Regions from separate parts of the Nocardiopsis sp. LDBS0036 genome, predicted to be linked through region 2. Evidence: predicted binding sites of a transcription regulator. Region 2 holds the regulator's gene; each other region holds the start of a gene.
What was found. The regulator LexA, encoded in region 2, represses DNA repair genes until DNA is damaged. The targets are predictions, from matches to a motif close to TCGAACANNTGTTCGA.
Positions count from the first base shown of each region.

Region 1: a site for LexA is predicted at 2,586-2,601, ahead of UIS43_RS10845 (DUF6504 family protein). Genes of this name have one in related genera too.
Region 3: a site for LexA is predicted at 2,183-2,198, ahead of recA (recombinase RecA). Genes of this name have one in related genera too.
Region 4: a site for LexA is predicted at 1,035-1,050, ahead of uvrA (excinuclease ABC subunit UvrA). Genes of this name have one in related genera too.

Region 1 is NZ_CP141103.1:2,586,558-2,591,590, reverse strand. It holds gene UIS43_RS10855 (quinone oxidoreductase) at 1-10, opposite strand, end outside; gene UIS43_RS10850 (protein kinase) at 50-2,365, opposite strand; gene UIS43_RS10845 (DUF6504 family protein) at 2,669-2,959, shown strand; gene UIS43_RS10840 (GNAT family N-acetyltransferase) at 3,278-3,853, opposite strand; gene UIS43_RS10835 (peptidoglycan recognition family protein) at 4,027-5,033, opposite strand, start outside.
Region 2 is NZ_CP141103.1:2,451,727-2,456,759, forward strand. It holds gene UIS43_RS10270 (LAGLIDADG family homing endonuclease) at 1-1,277, opposite strand, end outside; gene nrdR (transcriptional regulator NrdR) at 1,385-1,888, opposite strand; gene lexA (transcriptional repressor LexA) at 2,543-3,262, shown strand; gene UIS43_RS10285 (S9 family peptidase) at 3,371-4,459, shown strand; gene UIS43_RS10290 (hypothetical protein) at 4,473-5,033, opposite strand, start outside.
Region 3 is NZ_CP141103.1:5,890,739-5,895,771, forward strand. It holds gene UIS43_RS25065 (ATP-dependent helicase) at 1-1,865, opposite strand, end outside; gene UIS43_RS25070 (DUF3046 domain-containing protein) at 1,941-2,135, shown strand; gene recA (recombinase RecA) at 2,311-3,447, shown strand; gene recX (recombination regulator RecX) at 3,440-4,024, shown strand; gene UIS43_RS25085 (prolyl oligopeptidase family serine peptidase) at 4,104-5,033, opposite strand, start outside.
Region 4 is NZ_CP141103.1:2,093,457-2,098,489, reverse strand. It holds gene UIS43_RS08740 (TerC family protein) at 1-982, shown strand, start outside; gene uvrA (excinuclease ABC subunit UvrA) at 1,312-4,146, shown strand; gene UIS43_RS08730 (RDD family protein) at 4,366-5,033, shown strand, end outside.

The sequences.
Region 1 (5,033 bases), 130 kb from region 2:
TGGCACGCATGGGTCCACTGCTCCTTCCGGGTCGGCTCCCGGCATCATGTCAGCTCGGAGCCGGGACCGGCCACGGCGGGCTGGCCGACTGGTCCTCCTCGAGGATCTCGTGGACCGAGAACGCGGTGTACAGCACGCCCAGGAAGTCGTTGCCCGGTCCGGAGCGGGTGACGATGCCGACCCTGCGGCGGTCCTCCACGGCCTCGGCGTCGTCGGGGAGGGGCTCCTCGTCCACCGCGGTCACGGCGTGCTCGCCGTTGACCCACAGGGAGAGCTCCATGACCTCGTTGCCGTCCCCGTCCTCCTGCAGGGAGCAGGAGAGGGTGACGGTGTTGGTGGGGATGTTCTCGTGGTCGAACCCGAGGGGGTCGCGCTCCTCGTAGCCGTACTCCTCGCGCACCGACTCGTCGAAGAGGGGTTGGGGGGTGTATCCGGCGACGTCGGTGGTCTCGCCGAGGGTGATGTCGCCCTCGGCCTCGTGCATCCGGCGGATCTCCGCGCGCTGGCCGTCGTAGCGCAGCAGTCCTTCGTACTGGCTCCGGTACTCCTCGCCGTCGTTGTCCCAGCAGCGCACGCCGAACGTCGCCTGTTCCGGGCCCTGGACCACGTACGCGGTGGTACTCACCAGGACGTCGTCCGGCAGGACCTCCTCGCGGTCCAGCGACACGACCTCGCCCCGGCTGGGGCTGTCCTCGGGGTCGAGCTGGAGCAGGGCGCCCCTGCGCTCGGCCCAGTAGCCGTCGGACTCCTCGTGCTCGTAGGTCCTGCTGACCCAGCCGGGATCGGTGGTGAAATCGGTGTTGTAGACGGAGACGGTGTTCTCCGGGATCTCCGGGCCGCCGTTGAGCAGGACCGTCGCGCCCACGGCGGCCACCAGGACGACCGCGCCCGCGGCCGCGCCGATCACCACCAGACGCCTGCGTCTGCGCGGGGAGCCGCCGGACGGCCCGGCGGGTCGGCCCGCTGGGTCCGGACCGCCGGGTCCGCCGGGGTTTCCCGGACCGCCGGGACCGGAGTAGGCGTTGAAGGCGGGCCGGCCCTGGGGCGAGGACGCGTAACCGCCGTGCGCCTGGTGCGTCCAGGGGGCCTGACCGCCGGAGTTGGCGTAGTGGCCGGGAACCTGCTGGCCATGGATCGGAGGCTGGCCCTGGGGCGGGTACCCGCCGTGCCCCGTGCCCGGCTGGGGTCCCGGGGGCTGCGGCCCCGGGTTGCCGTGGTGCTGCTCCACGCCGGGCTGCTGGACCACGTGGGGCGGCTGTACCGGGTGCTGGACGTGGGCGGGCGGCACGTACGGGTTGTGCCGCGCGGCCTGCGTGTGGAGGGGCTGGCCGCCGTCCGGGAGCGCGGCGCCCTGCTGCGGTCCGCTGTCCGGGTGCCGCGCGTCCACCTGCTGCGGTCCGCTCGGCGTCTGGTGCGCCGCGGGCCCGCTCTCCCGCACCCCGGTGTCCTGGGGCGGCTGCCCCGGGACCGGGGAACTGCTCGGCGGGGCCCACGAGGTGCTGATCGTGCGCTCCACCTCGGCCTCCTGCGGGTCCTCCTGGCCGGTCAGCCTGGCCAGGAGCTGCTTGGAGGTGGGCCGGTTGGCCGGGTTCTTGTCCAGCGCCGCGTTGACCAGGTCGTACAAATCCGGGTCCAGGCCGTCCAGGCGCGGCGGTGCCGAGGAGATGTTGTGCAGGACGGCGGGCACCGTGGCGGCGTCGAAGGGGGCGGTGCCGGTACCGGCGAAGGCCACCAGGCAGCCCCACGCGAAGATGTCGGCGGCCGCGGTGGCCCGCTCGCCCAGGATCAGCTCCGGGGCCATGTACGAGGGGGTGCCCATGAGCTGGCTGGAGCGGGTGACCGCGTCCGCCGCCTCGTCCAGGGCGCGGGCTATGCCGAAGTCGATGACCTTCGGGCCGACCGGGGAGAGCAGTACGTTCGCGGGTTTGAGGTCGCGGTGGACCACGCCGGAGCCGTGGATGGCGGTGAGCGCCGCGGCCACGCCCATGGCCAGGCCCTCCAGGGTGCCGCCCGTCATCGAGCCGTCCGCGCGGACCGCCTCGTCCAGGTTCGGGCCCGGCACGTACTCGGAGACGATGAAGAGGGGATCGCCCTCCAGGCGGGCGTCGATCACCCCCGCGGTGGAGAAGCGGGCCACACGGCGCGCGGACTCGACCTCGCGGGCGAAGCGCAGCCGGAAGGACTCGTCGTCAGCCAGGTCGGGGTGGATGAGTTTGACTGCGACGGGTCGGTCGGAGGCGTCCCTGGCGAGGTAGACGGTGCCCATACCGCCCCGGCCGAGACGGCTCACGATGCGGTAACCGTCGAGTTCGCGCGGGTCCCCCGCGCGCAGGGGTTTGCCGCTCTGGTGCCCGTTCGACGTCACAGTTGGGGGTCCTCATATGAATCGTGGAGTTCGCGCTCACAGCGTACCGATGCCGTCACGCTGGTGCGTTCTGGACTGACAGCCCCCTCGGCTTCCACGGACGCGGGGCCCGGATCCGGGGGCGGGGTGTTCGAAAGCGGCGCGCGGACGCGCCGTGTCAGTCGTGGGGATGCCCCTCGCGCCGAAACGGTTCCCCGGAGGCACCGGTTTTCGCTAGGATTAGAACACACGTTCGAACACCTGGCCGCGTCTTCCCCACGGATGGGTGTCCCGGTGGCGTGTGCCGGGACTGACAGGAGGCGGATGATGCTGAGGGGAAGTGTCGTGGGACGGTACTACGGGGCGGAGGTGACCGTCGTCGAGGACGAGGGGCGCCCGGCCCGGTTCGTGTGGAACGGCAGGGTGTACGGAGTGCGCAGGATCCTCGAACACTGGGTCACGCTGCGCATGGACTGGACACCGGCGCGTGAGTCCCAGGCGCCCGAGCGCAGGCACTGGCGGGTGGAGGCGGGCACGGCCCAGTCCCAGGGGGTGTACGAACTGCGCCACGACACGGCCACCGGAAGGTGGCTGCTCTCCCGCGTGTGGGGGTAGGGCGCGCTCGGGGGCGGCCCCCGGGCCGGCTCGCCGTGCCCCCACCGGGCCCCGGCTGACGCCGCCCGCCCCGCGCCCGCCCTCCTCCGCGCCGATCCCCGGTGGCGCCGCGCACGCGGTACCCGCTCGGGCGGTGTCCGTTCGTGGGGCAGCCGCCGGGCACGTCCGCTGCGGCCCCGTACGCTCCGCGACCGCGACGCGGCCCCGTCCGCGTGCCCCGTACGCTCCGCGACCGCGGGCCGGGGGGCGTGCGGCCCCGGCCGCGTGCCCGGTACGACCGGTGCGGCTGGGGAGCACGGTGCGGACGGGGTGCGCCGGTCAGCCCAGGTCGCCGGGGAGCAGGCTGTACACCGCCAGGTCGGCGCGGCCCTCGTGCAGCGGCATCGCGCTGCGTTCGACGCCCTCCAGGCTGAACCCCGACCGCTCCGCGACCCGGCGCGACCCGGTGTTGCCGGTGGCGGCCTTGATCTCCACCCGCTGGAAGCCCTGGTCCAGCGCCCAGCGGGAGACGGCCACGGCGGCCTCCGTCGCGTATCCGCGGCCGCGGCCCCACGGCGAGACCCAGTACCCGACCTCGGTGTTCATCGACGCCCACACGACACGCACCAGGCCCACCGAGCCCACGAGCCGCTTGGACTCCCGCTCGACCATGGCCCACTGCTGTCCCTCACCGCAGGTACGCAGGGCGGGGGCCACCTCACAGCACCACCGCTCGGCCTCCTCCCGGGTGTAGGGCACCCCGGGAAGGGGGAGGGGGAGCCAGCGTTGGAGCTCGGCGTCGGTGCAGGACGCGTGTACGTCGTCGACGTCGCCCTCGACGAACGGGCGCAGCCGCAGGCGCTCGGTCTCCAGGATCACTGACGGCAGTATCGGTCTGTCTTGTGCGATGGTCACGCCTCTCCCCTCGGGTCGGAGTGCGCTCACGATACGCGCAGAGTCCGAGTGCGGCACCCGGGTTTCTCCACGAGCCCCGAGGGGCGGGCCGTACCGCCCCGACCAGGGAGTACCCGTCGGGGCGGCCGTGGACCGCGTGCGGACCACGGCTCCGGCGGGCACCCCCCGTCCGCCTAGGCCAGGCCCGCGATGACGCGCTGGCGGACCGCGCTGTCGAACACCTCGGAGAAGGCGTTGCCCGGGCACTCGGTCTCCAGCCAGTCGCGGTGCCGGGAGATCGCGTCGCCCGGCGTGACCACGCCCGTGCCCGGGTTGACGTACTCGATCTGCCCGGCCGGGTCCACGCCGGTCACCGCGCACAGCACGCGCAGCACGTCGACCAGGGAGTCCTGCGCCGCCCGCGTGGGCAGCTCGTCGGTGAAGTCCCCGAGCAGGCACACGCCCACGTTGCCCTGGTTGAACCCGTAGGCGTGCCCCGCGGTCACCGACTCGGCCCGCCCCGGCCGCGGGATCCCGGAGAAGACCGGCACGCCGTCCTCGCCCGAGTGGCGGCCCTCGTAGACCACCCCGTCGGGGTCGATGAGCACGTGGTAGCCGATGTCCCCCCACAGCTGCTGCACCGCGTGCAGGTAGTACACCGCCCGCACGTCCGCCGCGTGGTCGTCCCCGGTCGGCATCGCGGTGTGGTGCACGGTCAGCGCCTGCACGGGGTGGAACTCCGCCTCCCACAGGTTGTCGCCCTGGTCGTCGAAACGCCAGGACTCGTCGGCGCCCCAGCCCGCGCGGGTGCGGAACGGGACGCTGGTCCGGCCGCGCAGCGTACCGGAGGCCTCCGCGGACAGCGACGCCTGTGCGGGGCCGCCGAAGCGCAGACCCTCTCCGTCGCGCAGGTTCACGGCCGCGGTCCCCCCTCTCGAACGCACCTCGTAACCGGTGGCGCCCTCGGGCGCGCGCACCAGCGCGGCGGCGACCGGGTCCCGGCCGTCGCGGCCCCCGGTGTGCAGGTGCACCGGGTTCCACGAGCCCAGGCCGTCGGCGGTCTCGAAGCGGACCGCCGCGTCGGCCTCTCCGGGGTCACCGGTGACGGCCACCATGTCGAAGCGCAGGTCGGGGCGGACCAGTCCGTGTGAGGCGGAGGGCTCCGCCAGCACGCGGGGGACCGTGCGGTCGCCGCCGGTGT
Region 2 (5,033 bases):
AGGATCTCATTGGTCCCCGTGACCATGTACTGGGTGGGGATCGTCGCCACCACAGCGTTCTGGGCGTCCGTCTCAGCGGTGATGTCGTTGGTGTACACGGCGAAGGTCTCGCCTCGGGCCGCGCGCTTGATCAGATCACCGATCGGTATATGTCCGCGATCCGTCAGCACGCGCTGATCAGCCGGAAAACACGGGTTGCTCGCACTGATGCGTCCGCTCTCGGGCGTGGTGTGCCAGTCCTGGATCGTGCCGTCGTACTGGATGCCCGGATCCGCGCACTCCCAGGCGGCCCTGGCCATGCGCTGGAACAGCTCCTTGGCGTCCACCGTGGCGACGACCTCGCCGGTGGTGCGGGAGGTCAGGCCGAAGTCGGAGCCGCTCTCCACGGCGCGCATGAACGCGTCGGAGACCCGCACGGAGTTGTTGGCGTTCTGGTACTGGACGCTGAACATGTCGTCACCGCCGAGGTCGACGTCGAACCCGGCGTCGCGCAGGGCACGGATCTTGTGCTCCTCGCGGGCCTTGGTCTCGACGAAGTCCTCGATGTCGGGGTGGTCGACGTCCAGGACGACCATCTTTGCGGCCCGGCGGGTGGCGCCGCCGGACTTGATGGTCCCGGCCGAGGCGTCGGCGCCGCGCATGAAGGAGACGGGGCCTGACGCGGTCCCGCCGGAGGAGAGCAGTTCCTTGCTGGAGCGGATGCGCGACAGGTTCACACCCGCGCCGGACCCGCCCTTGAAGATGATCCCCTCCTCCTTGTACCAGTCCAGGATCGACTCCATGGTGTCGTCCACGGACAGGATAAAACACGCGCTGACCTGGGCTTTTGAGTTCGTGCCGACGTTGAACCACACCGGGGAGTTGAAGCTGAACAGCTGGTGGGCGAGGGCGTGCTTGAGCTCGTGGTCGAAGACCTCGGCGTCCTCGGCGGAGGCGAAGTAGCCGTGTTCGCGGCCGGTCTCGGTGTAGACGCCGACGACGCGGTCGATGAGCTGTTTGAGGCTCCACTCGCGTTCGGGGGTGCCCACCGCGCCGCGGAAGTACTTGCTCGTCACGATCTGGGTGGCGTTCATCGACCAGGAGGAGGGGAACTCCACCCCGCGCTGCTCGAAGTTGACCGTGCCGTCGCGCCAGTTGGTCATGACGACGTCGCGGCGCTCCCACTCCAGGGAGTCGTAGGGGTGCGTGCCCGGGGTGGTGAAGACGCGCCTCACCCTGATCCCCTTGCGGCTGCCCTTGCCCTTGCGTCCGGCCGGACCGCTGGTGGTCTCCGTCATCGCCGGGTCTCCCCTCACTCGTGGGCACGGTCACCGACCGTGCCCGGCGTCCTTGTCCCGGGGGTGGTGTGGCACCGCAGGCGGTCGGCGTGCGGCCGCGAGGGGCGCTACCCCGTGGCGGCGCCGCTCCGGCCGCCGGTCCCGGCGCCCCCGTCGGTCTCGGCCTCTCGGTCCTGGCGCAGGCTGGCGATCTCGGCCTCGAAGTCGGAGAGGCTCTCGAAGCCCCGGTAGACGCTGGCGAAGTGCAGGTAGGCGACCTCGTCCAGGTCGCGCATCGGCCCCAGGATGGCCAGGCCGATCTCGTGGGCCGGTACCTCGGCCAGGCCGCGGCCGCGGATCTCCTCCTCGACCTGCTGGCCGAGCTTGGCCAGGGCGTCCTCGGAGACGGGGCGGCCCTGGCAGGCCCGGCGCACCCCGGCGATGATCTTGGTCCTGCTGAAGGGCTCGGTGACCCCCGAGCGCTTGGCCACCATCAGCAGGACGGTCTCCTGGGTGGTGAACCTGCGCTCGCAGACGGGGCAGGACCGGCGGCGTCGGATGGCCGCGCCGTCGTCGGTGGACCTGCTGTCGATCACCCGGGTGTCCGGATGGCGGCAGAACGGACAGTGCACCCTGGTTCACCTGCTTCTCTCACCGAACGACAACGCCTAGGTACCACTAAACCACAACTTCTGGGCAATCGCCCCTGTCGCCACACCAGATGTTGTGGTCGAACCTAGACTTCTTCCTGACCCGCCGCAACCCCGGCACGGGCGTGTCACGGACACGACCGAACGGCCGCGCGGCATCGCGGTCCGCGGCGGCGGGACGGGGCGGGGAGGTCGGCGCGGGCGGATCGCTGCGGGGGCGGCCCGGCACCGCGCTCAAGGATAGCGTCGCCGCCCGGAGCCCCCGCGCCCCGGCGGCGGGCGTCGGAATCCCGGCGTCGCGGGGATTTCGGTCGAGCCTTCGCCCCGGGATAAGACCCCCGTGCCTGGCCGGAACCGCTGCCACGGACACGCGTTCGCGCATTCCGGGGACAACAGCGCGTGAACGCGTGTACACACGTAAGTGCAGGCCGGAAATTGTCCGCGAATACGCGCGACGGCAATTGTCCCCAGCCTCGAACGCTTGTTTGATATCACCGTGTGCAACGACTAAAGTTGACCTTGATTTCACACCGGTTTCGCCATCACGTGGACCCCCAGGTCGGCACGGTCGCGGACCGGGGGTGGCCAGTCACACAAGCAGGCCCTGACCGAACCGAATGCCGAGGAGGCCCGGCCGTGCCGGAGGAGAATCCCGGAACCGCAGACACCGCCACCGTTCTCGCACCAGCGGAGAACACGGGCGGGTCCACGCCCGAAGCCCCCAAACTCACCGCGCGCCAGCAGAGCGTGCTGAACTGCATCCAGCGCTATGTCCGGGAGCGGGGTTTCCCCCCGTCGATAAGGGAAATCGGGGAAGCGGTCGGCCTGTCGAGCCCGTCCAGCGTGGCGCACCAGCTCAAGGTCCTCCAGCGCAAGGGTTACCTGCACCGGGACCAGAACCGGCCGCGCGCGGTGGAGCTGCGCACGCCCGGGCGCGCCTCGGGGCGGACCCTGGTGCCCGAGGACATCGACCTCTCGCGCGCCGCCGCCGTGCCGCTGGTCGGCCGGATCGCCGCCGGTGGTCCGATCCTGGCCGAGGAGTCGGTGGAGGACGTGCTCGCCCTGCCGCGTCAGCTGGTGGGTGAGGGGCGCCTGTTCATGCTCACCGTGGTCGGCGACTCGATGACCGACGCCGCCATCACCGACGGCGACATGGTGGTGGTGCGCCAGCAGCAGGACGCCAACAACGGCGACATCGTGGCGGCGCTGCTCGACGAGGAGGCGACCGTCAAGGTACTGCGCCGCGAGGAGGGCGGCCACGTGTGGCTGATGCCGCGCAACGAGGCCTACGAGCCGATCAACGGCGACGACGCCACCATCCTCGGCAAGGTGGTCGCGGTCATGCGCCGCGTCTGAGGTCCCCGCGTACCCGCGTCTCCGGTCCCTCTCCCCTCGGAGGGATCGGGGGCGCTTCCCCCTGTGGACGATGCGGGGCCGACGGACGCGGGCCGCTAGGCTGAGGAGGTGTTCACACGTGCCTCCTCCCCCGCCGCCCGCTGGCGCACCGCACTGCTCGGTGCGGCGAGCGCCGTCCTGTTGACCGCCTCCTGCGCCCCCGCCGACGACGGGGCCGCCGAGGCGCCGGGGGTCGGCGGCGTCGAGCGCGAGGTGGCCTTCGAGGGCGGCGGGCACGAGGTGTCCGGCACCTTCCGGATGCCCCAGGACGTCTCCGGTACCGTTCCGGGCGCGCTCATCATCTCCGGCAGCGGTCCCACCGACCGCGACGGCAACAGCTCCGTGCGCCCCGACGCCAACACCAACCAGAACCTGTCCCGGGTGCTCGCCGAGGTCGGGGTGGCCTCGCTGCGCTACGACAAGTACGGCAGCGGTGCGGACTTCGAGACGCCGGACCCCGGCGGCGAGGTCGCGCCGGTGGACCCGGTGATCTTCGACGAGCAGGTCGCGGCCGCCTACGAGGAGCTCGTCTCCCAGCCCGAGGTGGACCCCGAGCGGGTGGTCGTCGTCGGGCACAGCGAGGGCGCCCTGTACGCGCTGCGCGCCCACGATCTCATCGGCGCGGAGCACCCCTCCCCCGCGCTCGTGCTGGCCGCGCCTCCCGGTACGCGCTACCTCGACCTGATCGACCGCCAGCTCACCGAGCAGGCGCGTGCCGTCGAGGCCTCGGGTCAGGTGGAGGAGGGACAGGTGGTCCAGCTCCTCTCGGACTCCCGCGCCGGACGGGCCGCGATCAGGTCCGGGCGTGCGCTCAGCGGGGTGGAGATGCCCAGTGGGGGCCTGGGCGTCTACACCCCGGTCAACGAGGACTTCCTGGCCTACATGGACGCCTTCGACCCCGTCGACCTGGCGGAGGACCTGCCCGGGGGCACCCCGGTGCTGGTGCTGTGGGGGGAGCGGGACGCGCAGGTCTCCCGGCAGGACGTGGACCGGCTGATGACCGGTCTGGACGGCGCGCGACGGGTGGACGTCCCCGACACCGACCACATCTTCCGCCGCTACCGGGACGAGCCCGGGGCCACGGTCCTGGACGAACAGCGCCCCTTCGCCGAGGAGGTCGCGCCCGCGCTGGAGGAGTTCCTGGGCACGGCCTGGTAACCGCGCCGGAGCCTCACTCGGGGATGGAGTCCGGCAGCGCCTCGGTCACGGACAGCGCGAACTCCTCGGCGCCCGCGACCATGCGCTCCCGGTCGCCCGGGTTCTGCGCGTCGTAGCTGGCCGCCAGGCTGTAACAGGTCTCCAGGTACAGGTTGGACACCCGGGCGCCGACGCAGGCGACCGTGTACGGGTCCTCCTGGACCCAGGCGACCGCCTCCTCGCCGACGCCTTCCAATTCCTGCGCGTCGTACTGGGAGGTGGTGGTGCGCAGGTTGTCGGCGGCCGTCGTGACACCGCCCGGGTCGGGGGCGGCCACGGCCACCAGCGTCGCGGTGGCCGGAACCCGTTCGCCGGGGCCGCCGGGGGTCGCCCACCGGCACTGCCAGCCGGAGCCGAACGCCTCCTGCGGGCCGCCGACCGGTTCCTCGACCTCCAACCCGTGGTCGGGCACCAGTTCGTCCAGCGTCCCGGTCTCGGCGACGGAGCACTCGGGCGCCGCCCCGAAGTCGCTCGCCTCCGGGGTGTCGCGCGTCACCACGTACCAGATCGCCCCGGCGGCGAGCACGACCAGCAC
Region 3 (5,033 bases), 3.1 Mb from region 2:
GCGGGCCTGCCCTGCGCGTCGGCCTTCCAGAACGGCATCCGGCCCGGCCGCCCCGGCGCGGGGGAGACCAGCACCCGGTCGGCGGTGATCGCCTCGATCCGCCACGAGGTGGACCCCAGCACGAACACGTCGCCCACCCGCGACTCGTAGACCATCTCCTCGTCCAGCTCGCCGACCCGGGTGGGGGCCCGTCCCGGCGCGGGGTCCCCGTCCCGCCCGGTCAGGTGCACCCCGTACACGCCCCGGTCGGGGATGGTGCCGCCGCTGACCACCGCCAGCCGCTGCGCGCCCGGGCGCGCCCGGAGCACGTCCGCCTCCCGGTCCCACACCAGGCGGGGGCGCAGCTCAGCGAACTCGTCCGAGGGGTAGCGGCCGGAGAGCATGTCCAGGACCGACTCCAGCACCGTGTCGGCCAGGTCGGCGAAGGGCGCGGCCCGCCGGACCAGGGCGGCCAGTTCGGACACCGGCCAGTCGTCCATGGCGGCCATCGCCACGACCTGCTGTGACAGCACGTCCAGGGGGTTGCGCGGCATCTCCAGGCGCTCGATGGCGCCCGCGCGCATCTGCCCGACCACCACGGCCGTCGCCAGCAGGTCGCCCCGGAACCGGGGGAGGAACACCCCGCGCGAGGTCTCGCCCACCTGGTGCCCCGCCCGGCCGACCCGTTGCAGGCCGCTGGCCACCGACGGCGGCGAGGCCACCTGCACCACCAGGTCGACCGCGCCCATGTCCACGCCCAGCTCCAGGCTGGAGGTGGCCACCACGCAGCGCAGCCTCCCCTGCTTCAGCTCGTCCTCGATCAGGGCCCGCTCGGCCTTGGACATCGAGCCGTGGTGGGCGCGGGCGACCACCGGCGGGCCGCCGCGGCTGTGCCCGGACTGGGCGATGACCTGGGCGGGTACCTCCTCCGGAGGCAGACGCCCGCCGTGCCGCTCGGCGTGCAGGTCGTTGACGCGGGCGCACAGCTTCTCCGCGGTGCGGCGTCCGTTGGTGAACACGATGGTGGAGCGGTGGGCCTCCACCAGGTCCAGGACCCGCCGCTCCACGTGCGGCCACAGGGACCCGCCGCCCGCGTCCCGGGCGTCCCCGCCGCCGGAGGGCCGGGTCGGCTCCGGGACGCCGGGCTCCTCCATGTCGGGGACGGGCACCACCACGCGCAGGTCCATGCCGGGGGAGCCGGGCGGGGCCACGACGTCCGCGCCGCCCAGGAACCGCGCCACCAGGTCGGGCGGGCGCACGGTCGCCGACAGGCCGATCCGCTGCGCCGGGCGGTCCAGCAGGGCGTCCAGCCGCTCCAGGCTCAGCGCCAGGTGCGCGCCGCGCTTGCTCCCCGCGAGCGCGTGCACCTCGTCGACGATGACCGTCTCCACCCCGGCCAGCCCCTCCCTGGCCCGCGAGGTGAGCACCAGGAACAGCGACTCGGGCGTGGTGATGAGCACGTCCGGCGGCCGGGTGGCGAGCCTGCGCCGCTCGGCGGCGGGGGTGTCGCCGGTGCGCACCCCCACGGTGACCGGGGAGACCGCGTGCCCCCCGGCCTCGGCGGCGGCCGCGATCCCGGCCAGGGGGACGCGCAGGTTGCGCTCCACGTCGGCCGCGAGGGCCTTGAGCGGGGACACGTACAGCACCCGGCAGCGGCGGGCGCGGTCCTCGGGGACGGGGGCCGAGGACAGCCGGTCCAGCGACCACAGGAAGGCCGACAGGGTCTTGCCCGAGCCGGTCGGGGCCACCACCAGGGTGTTCCTCCCGCGCTGGACCGACTCCCAGGCGCCGGTCTGGGCGGGGGTGGGGCCCGCGGGAAAGGCCCGGTCGAACCAGGCCCTGGTGGCGGGTCCGAAGCGTTCGAGGGGGCGGGGCGCACGGCTCATGCCGCCAGTCTGCCCGCGGGCGGCGACAAAGGGGAGGGGGCGCGGCGGACGCCGCGATCACCGATACTGGGCCCGATGAGACTCACGGTTTTCTGGCACAACATGCACGAGCAGTTCGGCGAGGCCTACGCGCAGAGCGTGGCCCGCGACCACGTCCTGGAGGGGCTCGGGTCCCGCACGGTCGAGCAGGCGCTCGCCGACGGGGTGGCGGCCAAGGAGGTGTGGCGCGCCGTGTGCGACGCCTTCGACCTGCCCGCCTCCAGACGCTGATCCGGCGACGGACCTCCCGCGAGGTCGCATCCGTTTCGTACGCCACATCGAACACAGGTTCGGGTAGGGTGGGTTATCCACAGGCGGACGTGGGACGTCGCGATTGTCGTAGCGACCGCGTAGCGTCGTGCTCACCATGAAGAAAAAGGCATCCACCCAACAACAGGGGTATCCCGTGGCATCTGGAGACCGAGACAAGGCTCTCGAAACAGCGCTCGCCCAGATCGAGCGGCAGTTCGGTAAGGGCTCCATCATGCGCCTGGGCGACGACGACCGCCCGCCGGTGGAGTCGATCCCCACCGGGGCGATCGCGCTCGACGTGGCGCTCGGCATCGGAGGCCTGCCCCGGGGCCGCGTCGTGGAGATCTACGGCCCCGAGTCCAGCGGTAAGACCACCGTCGCCCTGCACGCGGTGGCCAGCGCCCAGCGGATGGGCGGCATCGCGGCCTTCGTCGACGCCGAGCACGCGCTCGACCCCGAGTACGCCAAGAAGATCGGCGTCAACACCGACGACCTGCTGCTCTCGCAGCCGGACACCGGTGAGCAGGCGCTGGAGATCGTCGACATGCTCATCCGCTCCGGAGCGGTCTCCATCATCGTCATCGACTCCGTGGCGGCCCTGGTGCCCCGCGCCGAGATCGAGGGCGAGATGGGCGACAGCCACGTCGGACTCCAGGCCCGCCTGATGTCCCAGGCGCTGCGCAAGATCGCCGGTGCGCTCCACCAGACCAACACCACCGCGATCTTCATCAACCAGCTGCGCGAGAAGGTCGGCGTCATGTTCGGCTCGCCCGAGACGACGACCGGCGGCAAGGCGCTCAAGTTCTACGCCTCGGTGCGCCTGGACGTGCGCCGCATCGAGACGCTCAAGGACGGCACCGACGCGGTCGGCAACCGCACCCGCGTCAAGGTCGTCAAGAACAAGGTCGCGCCGCCCTTCAAGCAGGCCGAGTTCGACATCCTCTACGGGGTGGGCGTCTCGCGCGAGGGCAGCCTCATCGACCTGGGCGTGGAGCACGGCATCGTCCGCAAGTCGGGCGCCTGGTACACCTACGAGGGCACCCAGCTGGGCCAGGGCAAGGAGAACGCGCGCAACTTCCTGCGCGAGAACGCCGACATGGCCAACGAGGTCGAGAAGAAGATCAAGGAGAAGCTGGGCGTGCCCGTCAAGGGCGACGACAGCGCCTCCGGCCCGGCCGCCGAACCGGCCAAGGCCGCCGCTGAGGCGGCTGCGGACCCGGCCGCCGCGGCCAAGGCACCCGCCAAGCGCGCCGCGGCCAGGACCCCCAAGGCGCCCGCGGCTGATGCGTGAGGGGAGCCGGTCCCCGGACCGGCACCACCCCGAGGACGACGGCCCCTCCCCGGGCGGGGCGGCCCCGCCCGGGAAGGACCCCGAGGCCGAGGCCCGCGCCCTGGTCCTGCGGATGCTCACCCACTCCCCGCGCACCCGCGCCCAGCTGGAGCGGGCGCTGCACCGTCGGGAGTACGAGGAGGAGGTCGTCACCTCGGTCCTGGACACGTTCGGCGAGGCCGGACTGATCGACGACGCCGCCTTCTCCCAGGCCTGGGTGTCCTCCCGCCACCACGGCAGACGGCTCTCCCGCCGCGCCCTGGCCCAGGAGCTGCGCACCCGCGGCGTGGAGGAGGACACCGTCCGGGAGGCCGTCGGCGAACTCAGCGACCAGGACGAGGAGGAGGCCGCCCGCGACCTGGCGCGCCGCCGCCTGGCCGCCACCCGGGGCAGGGACGAGGAGACGCGGATCCGCCGCGCCCTGGGCTTCCTGGCCCGCAAGGGCTACTCCGCGGGCCTGTCCTACCGGGTGGTCCGCGAGGAACTCGAACGCGAGGGCGTGGAGGCCGAACTCCACGCCCCCGACCCCGACTTCTGAACCGTCGCCGCCGACAGCGGTCGGGCCGGTGGTGCCCTCCGCCGGGACCGCCCGCCCCGTCCGCTCCGTTTCCGGAGGGTCAGTCGCCGGCGGCAGTCGGACCGGCGGCGGCCTCCGCGGGACTCGGGGGCCCGCCGTCCTGCCCGGCGTCCCGCGCGAGCGCGTCGGCGGTGTCCTCCGCGCTCGGGGCGTCCCCGGTGTCACCGGACTCCCCGGCGGCCTCCGCACCGGGCGCCCGGGAGCCCTCCGCGGCCGGTTCCGCGCCGTCCCCGACGGCCCCGGTCTCCGGCGGAGCGGTCACCAGCTCCAGCGGCGCCACGTCGGCCTCGAACCCGAACACCCGCGTGTAGAAGGCCAGCTCCGTCTCCAGGGAGCGGATCCGCGCCTCCTGCCCGGTGAACCCGTGTCCCTCGCCCTCGAACTCCACCAGCGCGTACGGCGCCCCGCGCCGCCCCAGCGCCGTCGCCATCGCCGTGGCCTGGTCCGGGGTCACGACCCTGTCCTCCAGGCCCTGCACCAGCAGCACCGGCACGTCGATCTCCCCGGCGCGGTTGACCGGGGAGCGCTCCCGGTACCGCTCCACGAACCCCGGCAGCGTCCCCACCAGGGAGTCCAGGAACCGCGACTCGAAGTCGTGCGTGGTCTGGCTGAATCCCAGCAGGTCGGTGACCCCGAAGAGGGAGACCCCGCACGCGAACGTGTCCCCGGTCAGCGCCATCAGCGCCGTGTACCCGCCCGCGCTCGGACCGCGGATCGCCAACCTGCGGGGATCGGCCACCCCCTGTTCCACCAGGGCCCGGGCCGCGGCCACGCAGTCCTCCACGTCCACCACGCCCCACTCCTTGTGCAGGCGCTTGCGGTACGAGCGCCCGTACCCCGTGGAGCCGCCGTAGTTGACGTCCACCACACCGATCCCCCGGCTGGTGAAGTAGGCCTTGGCCAGGTCGAACTCCAGCGTGCTGACCGACACGGGGCCGCCGTGCGCCCACACCACGTACGGCGCGGGGCC
Region 4 (5,033 bases), 360 kb from region 2:
CATCCTGGTGATCGACCTCATCATCGTCGACCATCCCTGGAGCAAGACGAAGGGGCCCCAGGAGTTCGGCATGAAGCAGGCCGCCTGGTGGGCGGCCTTCTACATCGGCATCGCCATCATCTTCGGCTTCGGTGTCTGGTACTTCGGCGGAGGCGGCGCGGGCGCCGAGTACTTCGCCGGGTTCGTCACCGAGAAGAGCCTGAGCATCGACAACCTCTTCGTGTTCTACCTCCTGATGGGCTCCTTCGCGGTGCCCAAGAAGTACCAGCACGAGGTCCTGCTCGTCGGCATCGTCATCGCGCTGGTCATGCGCGGCATCTTCATCGTCCTGGGCGCCCAGGTCATCAACGCCTGGAGCGAGGTCTTCTACCTCTTCGGCGCCTTCCTGATCTACACCGGTTACAAGATCGTCCGCGACCACATGAAGGGCGACGAGGAGGAGAAGGACTTCACCCAGACCCCGGTGGTCCGCCTCCTCAAGCGCTTCTGGCCGGTGACCGACGACTACCACGGCGCCCACCTCACCGTGAAGCTCGACGGCCGCCGCCACATCACGCCGATGCTGCTGGTCATCGTCGCGATCGGCATGATCGACCTGGTCTTCGCCGTCGACTCCATCCCGGCGATCTTCGGTCTGACCCAGGACGCCTACATCGTCTTCACCGCCAACGCCTTCGCCCTGCTGGGCCTGCGCCAGCTGTACTTCCTGCTGGCCGGTCTGATGGACCGCCTGGCCTACATCAGCTGGGGCCTGTCGGCGATCATGGTCTTCATCGGCGTCAAGATGATCCTGCACGCCCTGCACGAGAACGGCGTGCACGTGCCCGAGGTCGGCATCGGCCTGTCGCTGACCGTCATCCTGGGCATCATGACCATCACCATCGTCGGCAGCCTGATCAAGTCCCGCGCCGACGAGCGCAAGAACCCCGAGCTCAAGACCGAGCGCGACCCCTCCGTCGACTCCCCGGCGGACCGCTCCTGAGCGGACGGCGGGCCCGCGGGCGCGTCGAGGACATTCCGGGAAACGGCCGGATTCGAACAGCTGTTCGTCTATAGTGGTGGCACCCTGAGCGCTCCGGCGCCGGGGTGCCACCTTGTTCTGCGAGGTGGAAGAAACCGTCGTCGGCGGTCGTTAGGCTGGACGGGCGGGAGAGGCGAGCGTCCTCCCCCCTCTCCTCAGCGGCCCGTCTCCGGGGCCCGGGCGGTCTCCGGGAGGTCCCGACCGCCGCACGCGAAGTTCCACACGGGTCAGCCGACGTCACGCGACGGGGTCCGCGTCCTGTGCGCCAGAGCCGAAGGATGTCTCACTCGATGGTCGAACAACTGGTAGTCCGGGGAGCCCGGGAGCACAACCTCAAGGACGTCTCGCTGGACCTGCCGCGCGACTCCATGATCGTGTTCACCGGCCTGTCCGGTTCGGGCAAGTCGTCGCTGGCCTTCGACACGATCTTCGCCGAGGGCCAGCGGCGCTACGTGGAGTCGCTGTCGGCCTACGCCCGCCAGTTCCTGGGGCAGATGGACAAGCCGGACGTGGACTTCATCGAGGGCCTGTCCCCGGCGGTGTCCATCGACCAGAAGTCCACCAGCCGCAACCCCCGCTCCACAGTCGGCACCATCACCGAGGTCTACGACTACCTGCGGCTGCTGTGGGCGCGCGTCGGCGTCCCGCACTGTCCCGAGTGCCGCCGCGAGATCGCCCGCCAGACCCCGCAGCAGATCGTGGACCGCGTCCTGGAGATGGAGGAGGGCACCCGCTTCCAGGTGCTCGCCCCCGTCGTGCGCGGACGCAAGGGCGAGTACGTCGAGCTGTTCAAGGACCTGCAGTCCAAGGGCTACACCCGCGCGGTGGTGGACGGGCAGGCCGTGCGCCTGGACGAGGCGCCCAAGCTGGGCCGCTACGACAAGCACGACATCGCCGTGGTCGTGGACCGCCTCAGCGTCAAGCCCTCCTCCCGCGGGCGCCTGACCGACTCGGTGGAGACGGCGCTCAAGCTGGCCGGGGGCACCATCATCCTGGACTTCGTGGACGTGGAGGCCGGGGACCCCGACCGCGAGAAGGTCTTCTCCGAGCACCTGTACTGCCCCTACGACGACCTGTCCTTCGAACAGCTCGAACCGCGCTCCTTCTCCTTCAACGCCCCCTACGGCGCCTGCGCCGAGTGCTCGGGCCTGGGCACCCGCATGGAGGTCGACCCCGAACTCCTGGTCCCCGACCCCGAGAAGACGCTGGCCGAGGGCGCCATCGGCCCCTGGTCCGGCGGGCCCAACAGCGGCTACTGGGAGCGCATCCTCAAGGCGGTGGGCGAGGCGATCGGCTTCGACCTGGACACCCCCTGGGAGCGGCTGCCGCGCCGCGCGCGCAAGGCCCTGCTGGAGGGGCACGACACCCAGGTCCACGTCAGCTACCGCAACAGGTACGGGCGCAACCGCTCCTACTACACCGAGTTCGAGGGCGTCATCCCCTGGGTCAAGCGCCGCCACTCCGAGACCGAGAGCGACTACGGCCGCGAACGGCTGGAGGGGTACATGCGCACCGTGCCCTGCCCGACCTGCGAGGGCACCCGCCTCAAGCCGGTCGTGCTCGCGGTGACCGTGGGCGGCAAGTCCATCGCCGAGGTGGCCCAGATGCCGCTCAGCGACAGCGCGGCCTTCCTGGCCGGGCTCACGCTCTCCGAGCGCGACGCGGTCATCGCGGCCCAGGTGCTCAAGGAGATCAACGCCCGGCTCGGCTTCCTGCTCGACGTCGGCCTGGACTACCTGAGCCTGGCGCGCTCCTCGGGCTCGCTCTCGGGCGGGGAGGCCCAGCGCATCCGCCTGGCCACCCAGATCGGCTCCGGCCTGGTGGGCGTGCTGTACGTGCTGGACGAGCCCTCCATCGGCCTGCACCAGCGCGACAACGCGCGCCTGCTGGAGACCCTCCAGCGCCTGCGCGACATCGGCAACACGCTCATCGTCGTGGAGCACGACGAGGACACCATCCGCGCCGCCGACTGGGTCGTGGACATCGGCCCCGGCGCGGGTGAGCACGGCGGCCACGTCGTGGTCTCGGGGATCGTGGACGAGCTGCTCACCTCCGAGGACTCCCTCACCGGCGAGTACCTGTCCGGCAAGCGCGGCATCGAGGTGCCCGTGGAGCGCCGCCCCCTCACCCGGGGGCACGAGCTGGTGGTCCGGGGAGCGCGCGAGAACAACCTCCACGGGGTCGACGTCGCCTTCCCGCTGGGCGTGTTCACCGCCGTCACCGGCGTGTCCGGCTCGGGCAAGTCCACCCTGGTCAACGAGATCCTCTACAAGGCGCTGGCCAAGGAGCTCAACGGGGCGCGCGACGTGCCCGGCCGCCACCTGCGGGTCAACGGCATGAACAAGGTCGACAAGGTCGTGCACGTGGACCAGAGCCCCATCGGGCGGACCCCGCGCTCCAACCCGGCCACCTACTCGGGGGTCTTCGACCACATCCGCAAGCTGTTCGCGCAGACCACCGACGCCAAGACGCGCGGCTACCAGCCGGGCCGGTTCTCCTTCAACGTCAAGGGCGGCCGCTGCGAGGCCTGCTCCGGCGACGGCACGCTCAAGATCGAGATGCAGTTCCTGCCCGACGTCTACGTGCCCTGCGAGGTGTGCCACGGCGCCCGGTACAACCGGGAGACCCTCCAGGTCCGCTACAAGGGCAAGAACATCTCCGAGGTCCTCAACATGCCGATCTCGGAGGCCCTGGAGTTCTTCGAGCCGATCAACGCCATCCGCCGCCACCTCCAGACCCTGGCCGACGTCGGCCTGGGCTACGTGCGGCTGGGCCAGCCCGCCACGACGCTGTCGGGCGGTGAGGCGCAGCGGGTCAAGCTCGCCGCCGAACTCCAGCGCCGCTCCACCGGGCGGACGGTGTACGTGCTCGACGAGCCCACGACCGGCCTGCACTTCGAGGACATCCGCAAGCTGCTGGGCGTGCTCAACCGCCTGACCGACACCGGCAACACGGTGATCGTCATCGAGCACAACCTCGACGTCATCAAGACGGCCGACCACGTCATCGACATGGGCCCCGAGGGCGGCTCCGGCGGCGGCACCGTGGTCGCGCAGGGAACCCCGGAGGAGGTCGCCGCGGTGGCCGAGTCCTACACCGGGCGTTTCCTGGCCAAGATGCTCTGAGCCCGCGCCCGACGGCACCGCCGCGCCCCGTTCCGGTCCCCGCGGGGCGGGGCGCCGCGCTGCCCGTGGCCACGTCGGGTTGGCGGGTTCGCGACACATGTCTCACCTGAGTAGAGTCGAACGTATCCGCGTCCCGCCCGGCGGACCCCGCCCCGGGCGCCGCGTCCGCGCCCGGCCCCCGCGCGACTCCGACGAACCGCCCTGGAGGTTGGCCCGCCCATGAACGTCCCTCCCCGACCGGACCGCGGCGGGCCGACGCCTCCGGAAACCCAGCGGCTCCCGTCCCGCCCCGGGCACGGGGAGCCCGCCGGCGCACACGACGGCCTGCACGGGGACGCGCGCTCCGGCGCACCGGACGCCGCCCCGGGCGCCGAACCCGTGGAGCGGCTCTACCCCCTGGCCGCCTGGCGTACGCGGGCGTACGCGCGCGGCATCGACCTGCTCCTGGTCGCCCTGCCCGCACTGCTGCTGGCGCTCGTGCTCTCCCTGGCCTGGGTGGGCGTCCAGGCGGTCGGCTCCGGCGACACCACCGGTATCGGCGACCGGTACCCGCTCTTCCTGTCGGTGACCTTCTTCCTGCTCTACGCGGGCTATGAGACCCTCGCCCTCTCCCGCTGGCAGCAGACGCTGGGCAAGCGCCGCGTGGGACTCAGGGTCGCGCCCCAGGCCGGGAACGGCAGCCTGGGCGCCCTGCCGCTCGCCGCCCTGACGGTGCGCGCCGCGCTGCTGGCCCTGCCCTTCCTGCTGTTCTTCCTGTTCTTCAGCGCCGTCTGGTTCTGGTGGTTCCTGGTGGCGGTGACGGCGCTGCTCACCGGCGGGATGGCCGCCTGGAACCGGCCCAACCGGCAGGGACTGCACGACCGGATCGCTGGCACCGTGGTGCTCGA